One region of the Glaciimonas sp. CA11.2 genome, then DNA from elsewhere that is predicted to be linked to it. Evidence: predicted binding sites of a transcription regulator. Region 1 holds the regulator's gene; the other holds the start of a gene.
What was found. Region 1 encodes sigma-54, which starts transcription at its own class of promoters, with help from an activator protein. Its sites were predicted from a motif close to TGGCANGNAANCTGCTTT; they were not measured.
Positions count from the first base shown of each region.

Region 2: RGU75_RS00235 (PEP-CTERM sorting domain-containing protein) is a predicted target of sigma-54. The motif match lies at 4,008-4,025, and genes of this name have one in related genera.

Region 1 covers NZ_JAVIWL010000001.1:1,355,636-1,363,336, forward strand. The annotation lists gene lptC (LPS export ABC transporter periplasmic protein LptC) at 1-486, shown strand, start outside; gene lptA (lipopolysaccharide transport periplasmic protein LptA) at 560-1,099, shown strand; gene lptB (LPS export ABC transporter ATP-binding protein) at 1,101-1,853, shown strand; gene RGU75_RS05770 (RNA polymerase factor sigma-54) at 1,880-3,367, shown strand; gene hpf (ribosome hibernation-promoting factor, HPF/YfiA family) at 3,501-3,854, shown strand; gene RGU75_RS05780 (DUF4197 domain-containing protein) at 4,222-4,920, opposite strand; gene RGU75_RS05785 (deoxyguanosinetriphosphate triphosphohydrolase) at 5,206-6,387, opposite strand; gene aroKB (bifunctional shikimate kinase/3-dehydroquinate synthase AroKB) at 6,409-7,701, opposite strand, start outside.
Region 2 covers NZ_JAVIWL010000001.1:46,465-54,165, forward strand. The annotation lists gene RGU75_RS00225 (DUF642 domain-containing protein) at 1-408, opposite strand, end outside; gene katG (catalase/peroxidase HPI) at 743-2,938, shown strand; gene RGU75_RS00235 (PEP-CTERM sorting domain-containing protein) at 3,144-3,911, opposite strand; gene RGU75_RS00240 (hypothetical protein) at 4,753-5,103, shown strand; gene RGU75_RS00245 (hypothetical protein) at 5,358-7,701, opposite strand, start outside.

The DNA of each region.
Region 1 (7,701 bases):
TTATTGCCGGGTGCGCCGCGTGTTGCGCCTGATTATTACGTCGAAAATTTTAATTATGTGCAACTCGCACTTAATGGTCAGCCACGCTACAACATCTCAGGTCAACGCCTGACGCACAATCCCGCCGACGATTCATTTGACGTGATTCTTCCCGTCATTCGTAGCCTTGATAAACAACAACCGCCGATGACCTTGCGCTCCAATACTGCCAAAATCGAAGACAACAACAGTAAAGTGAATATGTACGGCAATGTGAACGCAGACCGCTCAGCGACGCCAAAGTCGTCAAAGCTTCATTTGCAGTCCGAGTACCTTCAGCTATTGCCAGATGATGACATTATGACAAGCAACAAAGCGGTCGAAATCACGATCGATCAGTCGAAAATGACCGGTGTTGGTATGTATGCCAATAATGCGACTATGCAATTACGCCTATTAAACAATGTCCGTGGCACCTATCGCGCAACACCGCGGCAGACTAAATAACTCACATGATTACCGGATAATCCTATTGAAGCCATTGTTGCTTTTAGTGCCAGTATCCCCTTTCAGGATTTTTATGAAACGTATTCTATTTTTAACCCTACTCGCGCTGCAACTGACTTGTATTTCAGGTGCCCATGCTGAAAAAGCTGACGCAGATAAACCATCCAACGTAGACGCAGACCAGTTCACGCTGGACGACGTAAAACAAGTAAAGATATTCACCGGCAAGGTGATACTGACCCGCGGCACGCTGATCATGAAAGCCAACAAAGTCGTCGTCACGACGGACCCATCAGGCTATCAATTTGCCACCTTATACGCACCTCCCGGTGGCTTAGCCACGTTTCGCCAAAAGCGCGACGGCGGTCCTGACTTATGGATCGAAGGTGAAGCTGAGCGAATTGAGTACGACGATAAAACTGAAATCGTTAAATTATTTTCGAAAGCGCAAATGCGACGTCTGCAAGGGACCAAAGTCACCGATGTTGTAAACGGCGAATTCATCTCTTACGATAGTCGCGTGGAGTTCTACTCGGTCAGTAACAATGTTTCCGGCAATAGTCAACCTGGCGCGGGCCGCATCAAAGCAGTCATCCAGCCGAAGAGTAAATAAGATGACCTCTACAAATTTAAGCACCTTGATCGTTAAAGGGCTGCAAAAAAGTTATGGCGCGCGCCAAGTAGTCCGCGATGTCTCTTTGAAAGTAAATAACGGCGAGGTCGTCGGCTTGCTTGGTCCTAACGGCGCTGGAAAAACGACTTCTTTCTATATGATCGTCGGTCTGGTGCCATCGGATGGTGGAACAATTGATTTAGATGGCGTTGACATCTCGCGTTTACCGATTCATCAACGCGCGGTGCTTGGCCTGTCTTATCTGCCGCAAGAGGCCTCTGTTTTTCGCAAGCTAACGGTCGAAGACAATATTCGTGCGGTACTTGAGTTGCAGCGGCCAAACGGCAACGCACTGACTAAAGATGAGATCTCGGACAAACTCGATTCGCTGCTGCAAGAATTGCAAATTGAGAAATTGCGAGAAAATCAGGCGTTATCTTTATCCGGTGGTGAACGACGACGTGTCGAAATCGCCCGCGCTTTAGCCACTAATCCGCGCTTCGTGCTTCTTGATGAGCCGTTCGCCGGTATTGATCCTATCGCCGTTATCGAAATTCAACGTATCGTCAGGTTCCTTAAAGAGCGCGGCATCGGTGTCTTGATCACCGACCATAATGTGCGCGAAACGCTCGGCATTTGTGACCGGGCATACATCATCAACCAAGGTAGCGTGCTAGCCAGCGGCAGTCCAGACGACATCATCGCCAATGAATCTGTGCGACGAGTTTATCTGGGTGAACATTTCCGCATGTAACGGATTCAACGGATTCCCTAGCGCCCATGAAACAATCTCTTCAACTCCGTACCTCGCAGCATCTGGCGCTAACCCCGCAACTGCAGCAATCGATTCGATTGTTGCAGTTGTCTACGTTGGAGTTACATCAGGAACTCGAACACATCCTTTCGGATAATCCGTTACTGGAACGTCTAGACGATCCTTTGGATAATTCAGTGCGATTACTCGCCGACGGGGCGATCAGTACCAGCGCCTCAACAATGGATGCGCCACCTGGTGACAGCGAAGTAAGCAGCTCGCCTACAGAGCCCGAGGGCGGTGGTGAAGCCCCTGAGTCTGGCGAAAACAATCAAGAGAACGGCAATACTGACAGCGAATGGAGCTTTGACGACGTTTCCCGAACCTCCAAAGCCCCAGATGATGAGGATTCACGACCACAATTAGAAGCCTGCGAATCGACGTTGCGCGAACATTTGCTCAAACAAATGCGTGAAGCTGTTGATCAGCAACGCGACCGTGCATTGATCGAGTTGATCATTGATGCGCTTGATGAAAACGGCTACCTGGAGGAATCACTAGACGATATTTTTGCACGTCTTCCAGAGCAACTTGATATCGAGATCGAAGAATTGTCGATGGCCTTGAAGATGGTCCAAAGCTTCGACCCAACTGGTGTCGGAGCACGCAACGCGTCAGAATGCCTCGCATTGCAAATCAAAGCATTTCCCAAAGTAGCGTTCGTCACACGCCGACTGGCACTAACAATCGTTGAAGGTTATCTGACCTTATTTGCCCAGCGCGATTTTAATAAAATCAAAAAAGCGCTGGAGTGTGATGATGAAGATTTGCGCGAGGCACAAATTATTATCAAAAAATGTAATCCTCATCCCGGCGCGACCTTTGCTGGCGGTGCGTCAGATTATGTCGTACCAGATGTAATTGTCAGAAAAACAAAAAATGGTTGGCAGGTAATGCTCAACAATGACGTTATGCCAAGGCTTCGAGTTAATGCTCTTTATGCCAACATTCTCAAGCAGGGCAAGAGCGAGGGATCACTTAACTCGCAGCTACAGGAGGCAAAGTGGCTGATCAAAAATATGCGTCAGCGCTTCGATACCATACTGCGTGTAGCGCAGGCAATTGTTGAGCGTCAACGGAATTTTTTCTCACATGGGGCGGTTGCTATGCGACCTCTTGTGTTGCGCGAAATAGCTGATACACTAGGATTACACGAGAGTACTATCTCACGTGTAACTACTCAGAAATACATGCTCACCCCACACGGGATGTTCGAATTAAAGTATTTCTTTGGCAGCCATGTTGCTACAGAGGCAGGTGGAGAGGCTTCCTCAACGGCGATACGGGCGTTAATCAAACAACTGATAGGAGCGGAAGATTCTAAAAGTCCTTTCTCTGACAGCAAGATTGCCGACATGCTCGCGGAACAAGGTATGGTAGTGGCCCGTCGCACCGTCGCAAAATATCGCGAAGCTTTACGAATTCCGCCGGTCAATTTGCGTAAATCTTTATAGCTGTTTGCTTGTTTGCACAAACGTCGCTGTGTTCTGACTGATTGATTTATGGTTGATGAATAAATTGGTGATTCAACACTGAATTAATCGTCCCGGTCCGAACCGCCAACGACACACTTGATAGGAGCGCTGTATGAATTTCACAATTAGTGGGCATCACCTCGACGTAACTCCCGCCATTCGCGAACACGTGCTAAGCAAATTGGAGCGTATCAAGCGCCACTTCGATCAGGTCATAGATATTAGTGTGATCCTGACGGTAGACAAAATCACAGAGAAAGAAAAGCGTCAAAAAGCCGAAATTAATCTGCGCGTTAAAGGCAAAGACCTGCATGCCGAGAGCATTGCGCATGACCTTTACGCCGCCATCGATTTGTTAATCGACAAACTCGATCGACAAGTGATTAAATATAAGGACAAATTGCAGAATCATCAACATTCGGCAATCAAGCATCTACCTGAGGATTTGCCCATCGCAGCAACGTGATGGACGGGGTTCTCTAATGCGGTCAACGTAAGTATTGCTCAATAAATAAATTGAAAAATACTATACTGACAAATGAGCAAGGGCGCAGTTAATGCGCCCTTTGTCATTTTAAAATTATATAACTTACACACGCCCTGCCCGAATATGTTCGTAACACTTTGCATCGTTTAGCAGTGTTCGGAGGCATCGCCGAATGTCTCGAATGTCTCGAACGCAACCGGGTACACCTCAAACAGCGGCCAAAACAAATAACTAAGCAAGAAGCTTTATAACGTCACTCTCAAAAGAGTTTTCATAAAGTCGCCAGACCCGTAACTTTCCCAATTCGGTCCACATCAAAAATACCATGACGATGGTATGCCGCAGCCTATTGCTTTAATGCGCCAAAAACTTTTCCGATAATTGCACTGCCAGCACCGATCGGATCACGTCGAATCGCTTTTTCCTCTTCCCCTATCATGTAAAACAAGCCATCCAAGGTGCGCTGCGTGACATAGCCTTCAACAGTCGCCGCCTGACCTGGCACAAGACCCGTTTTACTGACCAATCCCATCGTCGAATTGTATTGTGTGGATACACCGTTACGGTCGGTGATTTTCTTTACTATCGGGAGAAATTTTTCTCCTAACGGGGTGGCAGTTTTCTCTCTGAAAAAATCGGTTACCGATGTGTCGCCGCCACTCAGAATATTCTTCGCATCCGTGACCGACATGGATTTCACCGCATTCAGGAGCAACGGCTTCGCCAATGGCACGGCAGACTCTGCGGCATGATTCATCGACACGACCAGATCATCCAGTTGTTGGCCCTTCCCTGTCATTTTAAGCAGCGGTCGTGCTTTCTCTAGCATCCCTGGCAATCCGATTTTTACTTTATCGTTATTTAAAAATCCGTTTTCGACGCCCAGCTTGGCAACTGCAACGTCCGCGCCTTTATTGAGCGCCGCCTTCAGTCCTGAGTTGGCATCCTGATTGCTCAAATCCGCCAAAGAAAATGCCATCGCGGCGGTAGAGACTAAAGAGATCACCAGACCTAAACGTAATGCCGGTTGAAAGATAAATTTCATGTAAAGTCCCTTTTATAAAGACGAAAAAGCAAACAAAAACACGCGCAAAAATATATAAGAAACATCAGCTGATCACTTCGCCGATCATCCTGTCAATGCAGCCATTGATCCAACTCAATAAAAACAGCGGTGCATTTTTATGTTCGTATGAGAATAACGCGACGACATGTATTGACAGAAAGTACGATAAGACGTTCAGATATCAAAACGTATATTGCTATGTATCATCGCATTGATATCTGCTGCGCCATCACGCAATGACGTAACGCGATTCAACAAAGGAGATTATAAATGTCCATCATCGACCAGAAACAACCGGCGATGTTCACGTATTGCATAACGATCGGTCATCCCCGCGATGTAATCGGCGACTTGACGCGCTTGCAATTGGACACTATCAACCTGTGGATCAGGGAGCCCTTGCTGCGTAACAGCTTGTATTAACTGATAATCCGGCGGCAGCAAAGCCGGTTCATTAACAAAGCAGTCAAATAACTCCACCACGATCCGCCTGGCCTTGCTGGTCATCCGATTGACTAGATAATGGCGATAAAGATTTTCACGCAAGAACTGTTTCAGTGCAATGGCCTCACGCGCCATTGGGTCCGAGAAAGCAATCAGTGGCGCCGCATCCCGCACGTCATCGACCGTCTGCGGTGCAGCAGCCTTAATGCGTTCACGCGATGTATTGATTAAATCGTTGATCAAGGCATTAATCATGCGGCGCACAGTTTCGTTGATCGCACGGCGTCCACGTAGTCCGGGAAAAGTCGTTTCGACCTCGCGATTATGACGTGCAAAAAAATCAATTTGCATCATCTGGTCAAGTGTCAGCAGTCCCGACCTTAAGCCGTCGTCAATATCGTGATTGTTATAGGCAATTTCATCCGCAAGATTGGCAACCTGCGCTTCCAGGCTGGGCTGTTTGCGCTGGAGGAAGCGATGACCAATATCGCCCAATCTTTTGGCGTTAGCCACTGAACAGTGCTTCAAAATACCTTCGCGCGTTTCAAACATCAAATTCAAACCGTCGAATGCGCCGTATCGTTGCTCCAGTTTGTCGACCAGTCGCAGACTTTGCAGGTTGTGCTCGAAGCCACCGAAGTTATTCATACAGGCGTTTAGGGCATCTTGTCCAGCATGCCCAAAAGGCGTGTGACCAAGATCGTGCGCTAACGAAATCGCCTCCACCAGATCTTCGTTCAGTTGCAGATTGCGGGCGATAGAGCGGGCGATTTGAGCAACCTCAATACTATGCGTCAGCCGGGTACGAAATAGATCACCTTCGTGATTAACGAATACCTGCGTTTTATATTCTAGCCGACGAAAGGCTGTGCAATGGACAATGCGGTCACGATCACGTTGAAACTCAGTGCGGGTGTTGGGCGCAATTTCGTCAAACAAGCGTCCCCGTGATGTCGCTGAATGTGCAGCATACGGTGCAAGAGACGCTTCTTGATTTGTCATGGGACGGCGCTAAGCGGGTTATTAAGCGATGGATTTAGGGGGATTAACGGACGGATTAATTGATGGGTTAACCGGCACAGTCGATAATTGTTGTATCGTCGCCAATAGTGGTTCCTGTGGCACCGTGCTAACCAATGATCCACCCAGTTGATTCATTAAAATGAATTTGATTTGACCATCTTCGTTTTTCTTATCGACCTGCATCAACTCAAGCCAGCGCCCTGCACCAAGATTCGGCGCGGCAGTTGGTAAGCCCGCCGCCCGCACTAACGCGCTCACGCGATCACGTGCAACGGCATCGATATAACCCAGACGGTGTGATAATTCAGCCGCCATGATCATGCCACAGCCGACCGCTTCGCCATGCAACCATACGCCATAACCCAGACCGGATTCGATAGCGTGACCAAAAGTATGTCCAAAATTCAAAATCGCTCGCAAACCACCTTCGCGCTCATCCTGTCGTACCACATCAGCTTTGATTTCGCATGAGCGCTGGATAGCGTAAGCCAGCGCTGCGCTATCGCGCGCCATCAATTTGCCAATATTCGCCTCGAGCCAATCGAAAAATGCGGCGTCAATTACCGCGCCGTATTTAATAACTTCCGCCAAACCGGCAGATAATTCGCGCTTCGGCAATGTTTGCAGTGTTGTGATATCCGCAAGTACCGCCTGAGGTTGGTAAAAAGCACCGATCATATTCTTGCCAAGCGGATGATTTATGCCGGTTTTGCCACCAACGGATGAATCAACCTGCGCCAGCAAAGTAGTAGGAATTTGCACAAACGGCACGCCACGCATATAAGCTGACGCCGCATAGCCAGTCAGATCCCCAATAACGCCACCGCCCAGTGCAACCAATGTTGTCTTACGATCACACTTTTCACTCAATAAGCGATCGAAAATCACCATCAGATTGGTCCAGTTTTTCTCTTCTTCACCATCTGGCAGAATGATTTCAACAACCGACTTGCCTGCCGAAAGGAGCGATGAACGCAACACATCCAGATACAGCGGGGCGACTACAGTATTGGTGACAATAGCAACCTGCTTGCCCTTGACCAGTCGGGCGATCAATTCACCATCCAACAACAACCGCTGTCCGATCTCTATCGGATAACTACGCTCACCTAACTCAACTTGCAAGCTGACGGATAAAGTAGAAGTTGCTGCGTATGGAGATGCATTCAAAGTATTTTGTTGATTCATAGAAAAATTGGTAGAAAGATGGTCGCTTGAGGATACCGCGTTTGTAGCAGTCAGATCCGTTGCGTTATTGTTCATTAGCCCGACATGCTCATCGACGTTGACACG
Region 2 (7,701 bases), 1.3 Mb from region 1:
GCTTCCAGTACCATATGCGGTGTATTGCGAAGCGAAGATCGATGGTCCCGATATATCATTTACGCTTACGTTCAAATTTTGAGGTCTCCCACCTCCAGTGATTGCTCCATAATCAAAACTTAGCGCATACGTTTGTCCAGCTACCGTAATGAGATCTTGTTTGATCGACCCGCCAGCCATATCGCCGGCACCAAATAAAGCGACGTTTCCGTTAGGATAGTTAGCATCGGTCCAGCCATACTGCGCATAAACATTCCCAGAGGTTACCTTTACATTTCCATTGAAATTCCAACCAGATTGCCCATTTTCGAAACCGCCGTTAGTAACCAGTTGTGCCGTAGCGTTCGCACTTCCTGCTGCTGCAAGTAGCACCAGCGCAGAAATTTTTATCAAAAGACCCGTTTTCATCGCATTCCTCTAAAAAATATAAATCGTCATGTAATTGCTCATGGTGCTTCGACGGCTATTAGGCATTTTTCGTGCCAAGAACTTTTAGCTATAAAAAACAATGTGTTACAAGGCAAACTAATTTTTTATAAACATAACTGTAAAAAAAGTCGACAAATAGCGAGAGACTATTGACGAACGGCTTCTTGATCCCAACGACCAATGAATCTTTAACGGCAGCTTTCGTCCGTCGGCTTTACCTATCGATCCGATTGAAAATATTACGTATGTAAATTGGGATCAACGGTCTACACTCCCTCAGGTACCAAACTGCTAATAAACTCAGGAGAAAACCTTGTCAACTGAACCACAATGCCCTTTCACGAGCGGTCCCAGCAAATCCCCAATGGCTGGCGCTAGAACAAACGCTGACTGGTGGCCAAATCAACTGAACCTCAAGACTCTGCATCACAATTCGCCCGTCTCCGACCCGATGGGCAAGGCGTTCAATTACGCTGAGGAATTCAAAAGTCTCGACCTGAAGGCGGTGGTCAACGACCTGCATGCGTTGATGACAGACTCACAAGACTGGTGGCCTGCGGATTACGGTCACTACGGACCGCTCTTTGTCCGTATGGCGTGGCACAGCGCAGGCACATACCGCATCGCCGATGGTCGTGGCGGCTCTGGCTTTGGCACGCAGCGATTTGCGCCCCTCAATAGTTGGCCGGATAACGCCAGCCTCGACAAAGCACGACGTTTGCTGTGGCCGATCAAGCAAAAGTATGGCAAAAAAATCTCATGGGCCGACCTGATAGTTCTCACGGGAAATGTCGCCATGGAGTCGATGGGATTCAAGACCTTCGGTTTCGCCGGTGGGCGCGAGGACGTATGGGAACCACAAGAAGACATTAATTGGGGTTCTGAAGATACGTGGCTTGGCGACAAACGTTATAGCGGCGACCGCGAACTCGAACAGCCTCTTGGTGCGGTGCAGATGGGCCTGATTTACGTCAACCCGCAAGGGCCAAATGGCAACCCCGACCCACTCTTGGCCGCACGCGATATCCGCGAAACATTCGCCCGCATGGCCATGAATGACGAAGAAACAGTCGCGCTCTGCGCGGGCGGTCACACCTTCGGCAAATGCCATGGCGCAGCGTCAGAGGACCACGTCGGCCGCGAACCCGAAGGCGCCGAAATCGAAGAGCAAGGCTTAGGCTGGAAAAATTCCTTCGGTAGCGGCAAAGGCGTCGACACGTTCACCAGCGGTCTCGAAGGCGCATGGACTGCCACACCAACTACGTGGGACAACAGCTACTTTGACACTCTGTTCGGTTATGAATGGGAGCTGACCAAGAGCCCCGCCGGTGCCCACCAGTGGACTCCCAAGAATGGTGCGGGAGCCGGGACTGTACCGGATGCCCACGATTCAACGAAGCGGAATGCGCCATTTATGTTGACCACCGACCTCTCGTTGCGGATCGACCCTGCCTATGAAAAGATTTCTCGCCGCTTTCACCAGAATCCACAAGAATTCGCAGAAGTGTTTGCCAAGGCCTGGTACAAGCTGACCCATCGCGACATGGGCCCGGTCGCGCGTTACCTTGGTGCGCTTGTTCCGAAGGGACAGTTGCTGTGGCAAGACCCGCTTCCGTCAGTCGATCATGAATTGGTCGGTGAGCAGGACATTGCGGCACTGAAAGCTGCGGTCCTCGCATCAGGACTGTCCATCTCTCAACTGGTCACGACTGCCTGGGCGTCGGCGGCAACGTTCCGCGGAAGTGACAAGCGCGGCGGTGCCAACGGTGCGCGCATTCGCCTTGCGCCGCAGAAGGACTGGGAGGTGAATCAACCGGTTGAATTGGCCAAGGTGCTTCAGGCCCTGGAAGTAATCCAGAAGAATTTCAATGGCGCGCAATCGGGCGGCAAAAAGATTTCTCTCGCGGATTTAATCGTTCTGGGCGGCAGCGCTGCCGTTGAGGCAGCGGCAAAAAAGGGCGGCCACGACATCACGGTTCCCTTCTCGCCAGGGCGCACAGATGCTTCACAAGAGCAGACCGATGCGCACTCATTCGCGCCACTGGAACCAGTAGCAGATGGGTTTCGCAACTACCTCCGCAAGGGACTTGAAGGATCAGCGGCTGAACTACTGGTGGATCGGGCTAACTTGATGACGCTCAGTGCTCCCGAGATGACAGTACTGATCGGTGGCATGCGCGCGTTGAATACAAACTTCGGACAAACCAAGCACGGGGTGTTGACCAAACAGTCCGAAACATTGACCAATGATTTCTTCGTGAACTTGCTCGACATGAGCACGAAGTGGCAGAAGTCAACTACGTCTGAAGGCGTATTGGAAGGGCTTGATCGGGCAACAGGCGAACCCAAATGGACAGGTACGGTGGCTGATCTCGTGTTCGGCTCCAACTCCCAACTGCGCGCTATCGCCGAAGTGTATGCCAGCAGCGACGCGCAGCAAGCAATGGTGCATGACTTTGTTGCAGCCTGGACTAAGGTGATGAACCTGGATCGTTACGATCTTGCTTGATTGCAGATAAAAGTCCTGCGATTTCACTGACTAATCGCGCGATAGTTGGCTATGCAGCTATGATTAAAAAGCCCCGAAATTCGGGGCTTTTTTTGTGCGGTGGGAACAGAAAATTATACCGACTGTCGCTGAAAGAAGAGTAAAAGGACTCAACCGGTTGTGCTGAATCCTTTCATCTAAATTGCAAATTGCAAATTGCAATCGACTATACTTTACGACGACGGACAAATACTAAACCTGCTAACGCAACACCAAAAAGTGCGATCGAGCCTGGCTCGGGAACAGCGGTTCTTTCAGTGCCAAGCCACGAAACTATATTGTTAGCGAACGCTGCATCGTCTGCGCCGCTAGTACCGTCTGCACCAATAGAACCATTCTGCCAGTTAGTATCACCAATGAACAGAAGCTGTCCAAGGCCAACGTTATAAACGGCCGCCATACCATTTGCCGTTAGCAACGTCGGGCTCGCTTTCGTTGGATCGACAGCTGACCAGGTATTGAACTTTATATTTGTGACACCGGCCACCAATGCGTTGCTCCCTATAGTTGCATAAGTTCCGTTATCACCGCCGGTATGGATATCTGCAGCGCCAAATAATCCCAGAATGGAGGCTGTCGACACTGACCACGGCCCAGAATCAGAACGATCAGTCACATACACGGCACGCCCACCAGAGTTCAAAAAACTGAGCAGGTTGCTTTGTTCCGTGCCATTTAAAACATTTGTACCGCCATTCATCCATAGCCCAGTCGCAGAACTCACAGCGCTTGCACTGTTGAAATCTGTTAAAGCAACCGTGTCACCAGCTGCTGCAAAAAGGGCGTCAAAGCCCGAACCACCACCGAGGCCACCAAAACCACCAACACCCGAGCGATATCCAATAACGGATGCGCTGGCAGTGCCAACTAGCAGGACACTCATTAACGCCGCAGCTCCGAGTACTTCAAGCGTTCTTTTCAAAAAAATTTTCACTTTTCATTCCCTCAAAATATAAACTCAACTCCGAATAAATCCACGTCTTATCTTATTCAACGAGGATATTGGCTTCACATGCCGATATTCAGAAAAATAGCAAGAACTGTGCCAAAACTCTGAGTACGGAGCGTTTTTTGGGTGATTCTCTTTAAGAATCATCTACTTATCTATAACCTCTACATCAGCGCGATTGAGATGTCTGGACAAGCCTGACGCCGAATGTAAAAAATTCCGACACGTTGTTCGTAGCGCCCTGCACGCCCTTCCCCGCTAAGTGATTGATCAATATATCAATGTCTTTAATCACCAGAACTGTCGATGACGCGCAACTAAGACGAATCCAAATACAACACGTCGTCATTTTTGCGAGATAAACACAGGATTGATTAAAGTCATGCCATCAAAATATAAGACATCGCAGCCAAAGCTTTACCGAAATTGTCAGGCCTTATAAAGACGCCATTGGATAAATAAGTCGATCAACGTACCGCCCTGCCGCCAAACAATCAAATCTTCGCAAAATCACACCAATGCTCTATACTGTTTTCGTCCTTACAAAAAAGGGAACGGGTTTAGCAGCCTGACTTATCCAAAGTGCACAAAAAAACGGCGCACTGCCGTTTTTTTGTGCACTCACCTTTGTTGCGCCTTTTTGGGGGGCAATGGTGGGGAGGCTTCGGCCTGCCGGTTGCTTTGGATACTGGTCTGCTAACCCTGCCATTTGCCGCCCACCCCGTTTAGCAGCGGGGCGCGGTTTCATCCTATCCAAGGAGTCCGCAATGTCTCGCACCACCACGTCTAACCTCGCCCACCCGCAATTCGTCACGGCGGCACAATCATGAGCAAGCCGCCAATCACGCCATCCGACGAAGCGGAATTTCCGGAGGCTCATCACAAGCCATTTTCATGGCTGCCTTCTCACCATCAAACAAATCCGCACGCGCAGTTTTTTGCCATGACGGTGGACGTCTGCGAAGGTATCTCGACCTGTATTGATTTGGCGCATTCAAGCAATTCGGATAGAGATACCGATACGGCACCGACGCTCGATATCATTGCCACGGAGCGCTTGTTGCGGCTCGCGTTGATGTCATCGCAGATGCTGGCCGAGATGGCTGCGCGTCGGATTGATGGAATGAGCGATCGTGCTATCGTGCCAGCGGCATCACGCTCTCCCTTAGCTTCTTGATTTGACGCTCCGATCATAGTTGTGATCGGGGCGTTTTATTTACTGGCCATCACGCGATGGCGCTGACGTTTAGGCCGTGGGGTGCCTGCGCGTCCAGCACAGCCAGATCAAGTTAGTCTGAGCTTCAGAAATCATTCTGTACACAAACAAAAGGTCAGCAATGTCGCCGACCTTTTGCGCAGCCATCAAACAATTCTGCGGTGACCTCGTGGGTTAAACCCAAGGGATATATCTCAGAATATTAAACTTGTTGTTTAGGGTGTGGTATCGCTACTAGTTTCAAACAATTCACGTACCAGAAGTTTTGTGACTCGAGCATTCATATCGTCAGGTGAAGCGTCGCGCTTATGTCTCAATTCTGCTTGTTCAGCACCTGTTTTGGGTAAAGCTTTTGACATATGCTGAAGCCATGCGACAAATAGATCTGGCATCATAAATGCTTTAATTTTTTCATCAGCCGGCCCTTCGAACACTTTTTTTATAAAGCCCCTAAAGCGCTCATGACTAATATGCGTATTGACACCCTCAGGTAAATACTGACTGAAGCTGGATGGCAATACTTTCTGGAAATGCCTCAGAAAACTCCTTTTTGCGTGAGATAGTCCTTTCACATATCTCAGAAATGCGGCCGGCGAACTGAGTAACACGTCTGCTTGCCGACGTAGCCCGTTTTCTGAGCAGTACCCATATTTTGATCTGTCGCCAGTTAGATAAATTTCCTGTTTACCGTCGGGTATTGCTAAATGTGATATCTCATGTTGTAAGGTTTCCTGTAAGGCAGTGGGGTGATTGATTGGTGATAAAAATGTTGTAGTCGTTAGATAAAGCTCACCCCGTTTCAGGCCATTTTCGTGCGTGTAGGCTAAAACCTCGTCGGCAAAGAGTGCCGTTTCTTGAGGAATGCCTTCTATGTGTTTTTGCATGTTATATCGATACCGTATCCCCTCTGGGCTGACCAACGGCGAGATAATGCGTAATTTATCGATACGCACTGGGGCAGCGTAACCCTTAAATTTTGAGAGTATTCGTATGATTTCATCTTTGTACCCTGACGTTATCTTTTCCGGGGCAACGTGAAAATACGCAGCAACTTGCTCCCAAAATGATTCAGGCGCAATCTCTGACCAGTCCAGCAACTGTCCCGTAAGTTCATGGCTGTTGGCATATGCGGCGCTAATATCATCGGCAAAGTATGGTCCAAAAGTATGACGTATTTCGGACAAACCTTTCGCGCGTATCTCGAATGTCCAGCCCGCAGCCCTGGTAACCTCTGAGGTTAAAGGAGGACCAAATACCCTTTTCCATAAGCGCGTTGTGATTCTTTGTTGCGGTTTGACATAATTGATTTCGTATTCGTCACTTAACTGATTCAACGTGTTTACTTTTGTGTTGTAAATATCTTTCAGTTCACTAAAGGTCCGCTGGTTATTGCAAAGTCTTAGGCTCGACTCACAGATATCTTGCAACACCGCGGCCTGCCCTCCAAAATCATCATTGGGCTCACGTGCGAGCCGTAACTTCATTTCGCCCCAAAAATTCGTTAGGCTTAGTAACCGATCTTTTGGTATGCCGTCACCTCCCCATTTAAACGTCTTCATTTCGTTGATTACCCTCGGCGACATTAATTTTTCCCCTTTATTCATTCTCGTGGTTAAAATGAAAAAAAGTTGTGTAATGTGCGGATTATTGTGAAACAATTTTCGAATTTTTTCAACGTCGCGACTCATTTCCAGTCGCAGTAACGGACGCTCATAATAAGGACGCGTTTCAACATCCATTGCAACAAGCTGGTTTATTGCCTTTGTACGCGCGGACTCTCGCGGTAGGGGGGCGATCTTAAAGTTTAGCGCACTGCAACTTGCTTTGGGACCTTCGGGTGGCGCTCGCCTCGCCCTGCATTGTTTTTCTTCAAATTCACCAGCAGAAAGTTCTTCGAATGCATTTTTTCTGTCTGGGCCATAACGATATTGGGTCTTACCGCTCTTATCCTGAAAGCTGAGGACAAATTGATCAGGGTTAGAGTTATCAATGTACATCGTCGATGTTGACCAACCTTCTGGTAAGTTGAATCCTTGTTCCAAGGCTTCGTTAAAAGAGACAATAGTCTCAGGAAGACTGGTGACAGGGGTAATCAAATGATTATTTGTTACGTGCCAGTTAACGCCGTCATATTTCATATCAAGGCGTAAGTCTTTTGGAATACCTTCTCCCATAATACGACGCTCCCCGTCGGCTTTGATTTCCTTCTCCAGCAAATAGAATTCGCCTTTAAGCTGTATATACTCGCGGTCTCCTATGCTGTAGACACCGCGCTCTACCTGCTCCGGCGTATGATCAAAAAAACTCTGATACTCAACTTTGCGTACCCCGTTGAGACGTTTGTTGTCATACAGCATCTCAGCTATGCCTGCCGAAGATACGCGTTTTGGAAAGTTTTTTATGAACATCCACAAAATTTGTGGATCTTCATCGATCAAATGTCCATATCCCTGAAGCCATTGCTCAGTCTGCAATTCCAATTTTTCTTCCGATTCATTCCAGAGGTAACTCACTCTTTTTCCTGAATGATCTAACGCCATAACCAGATATATCGGCCCA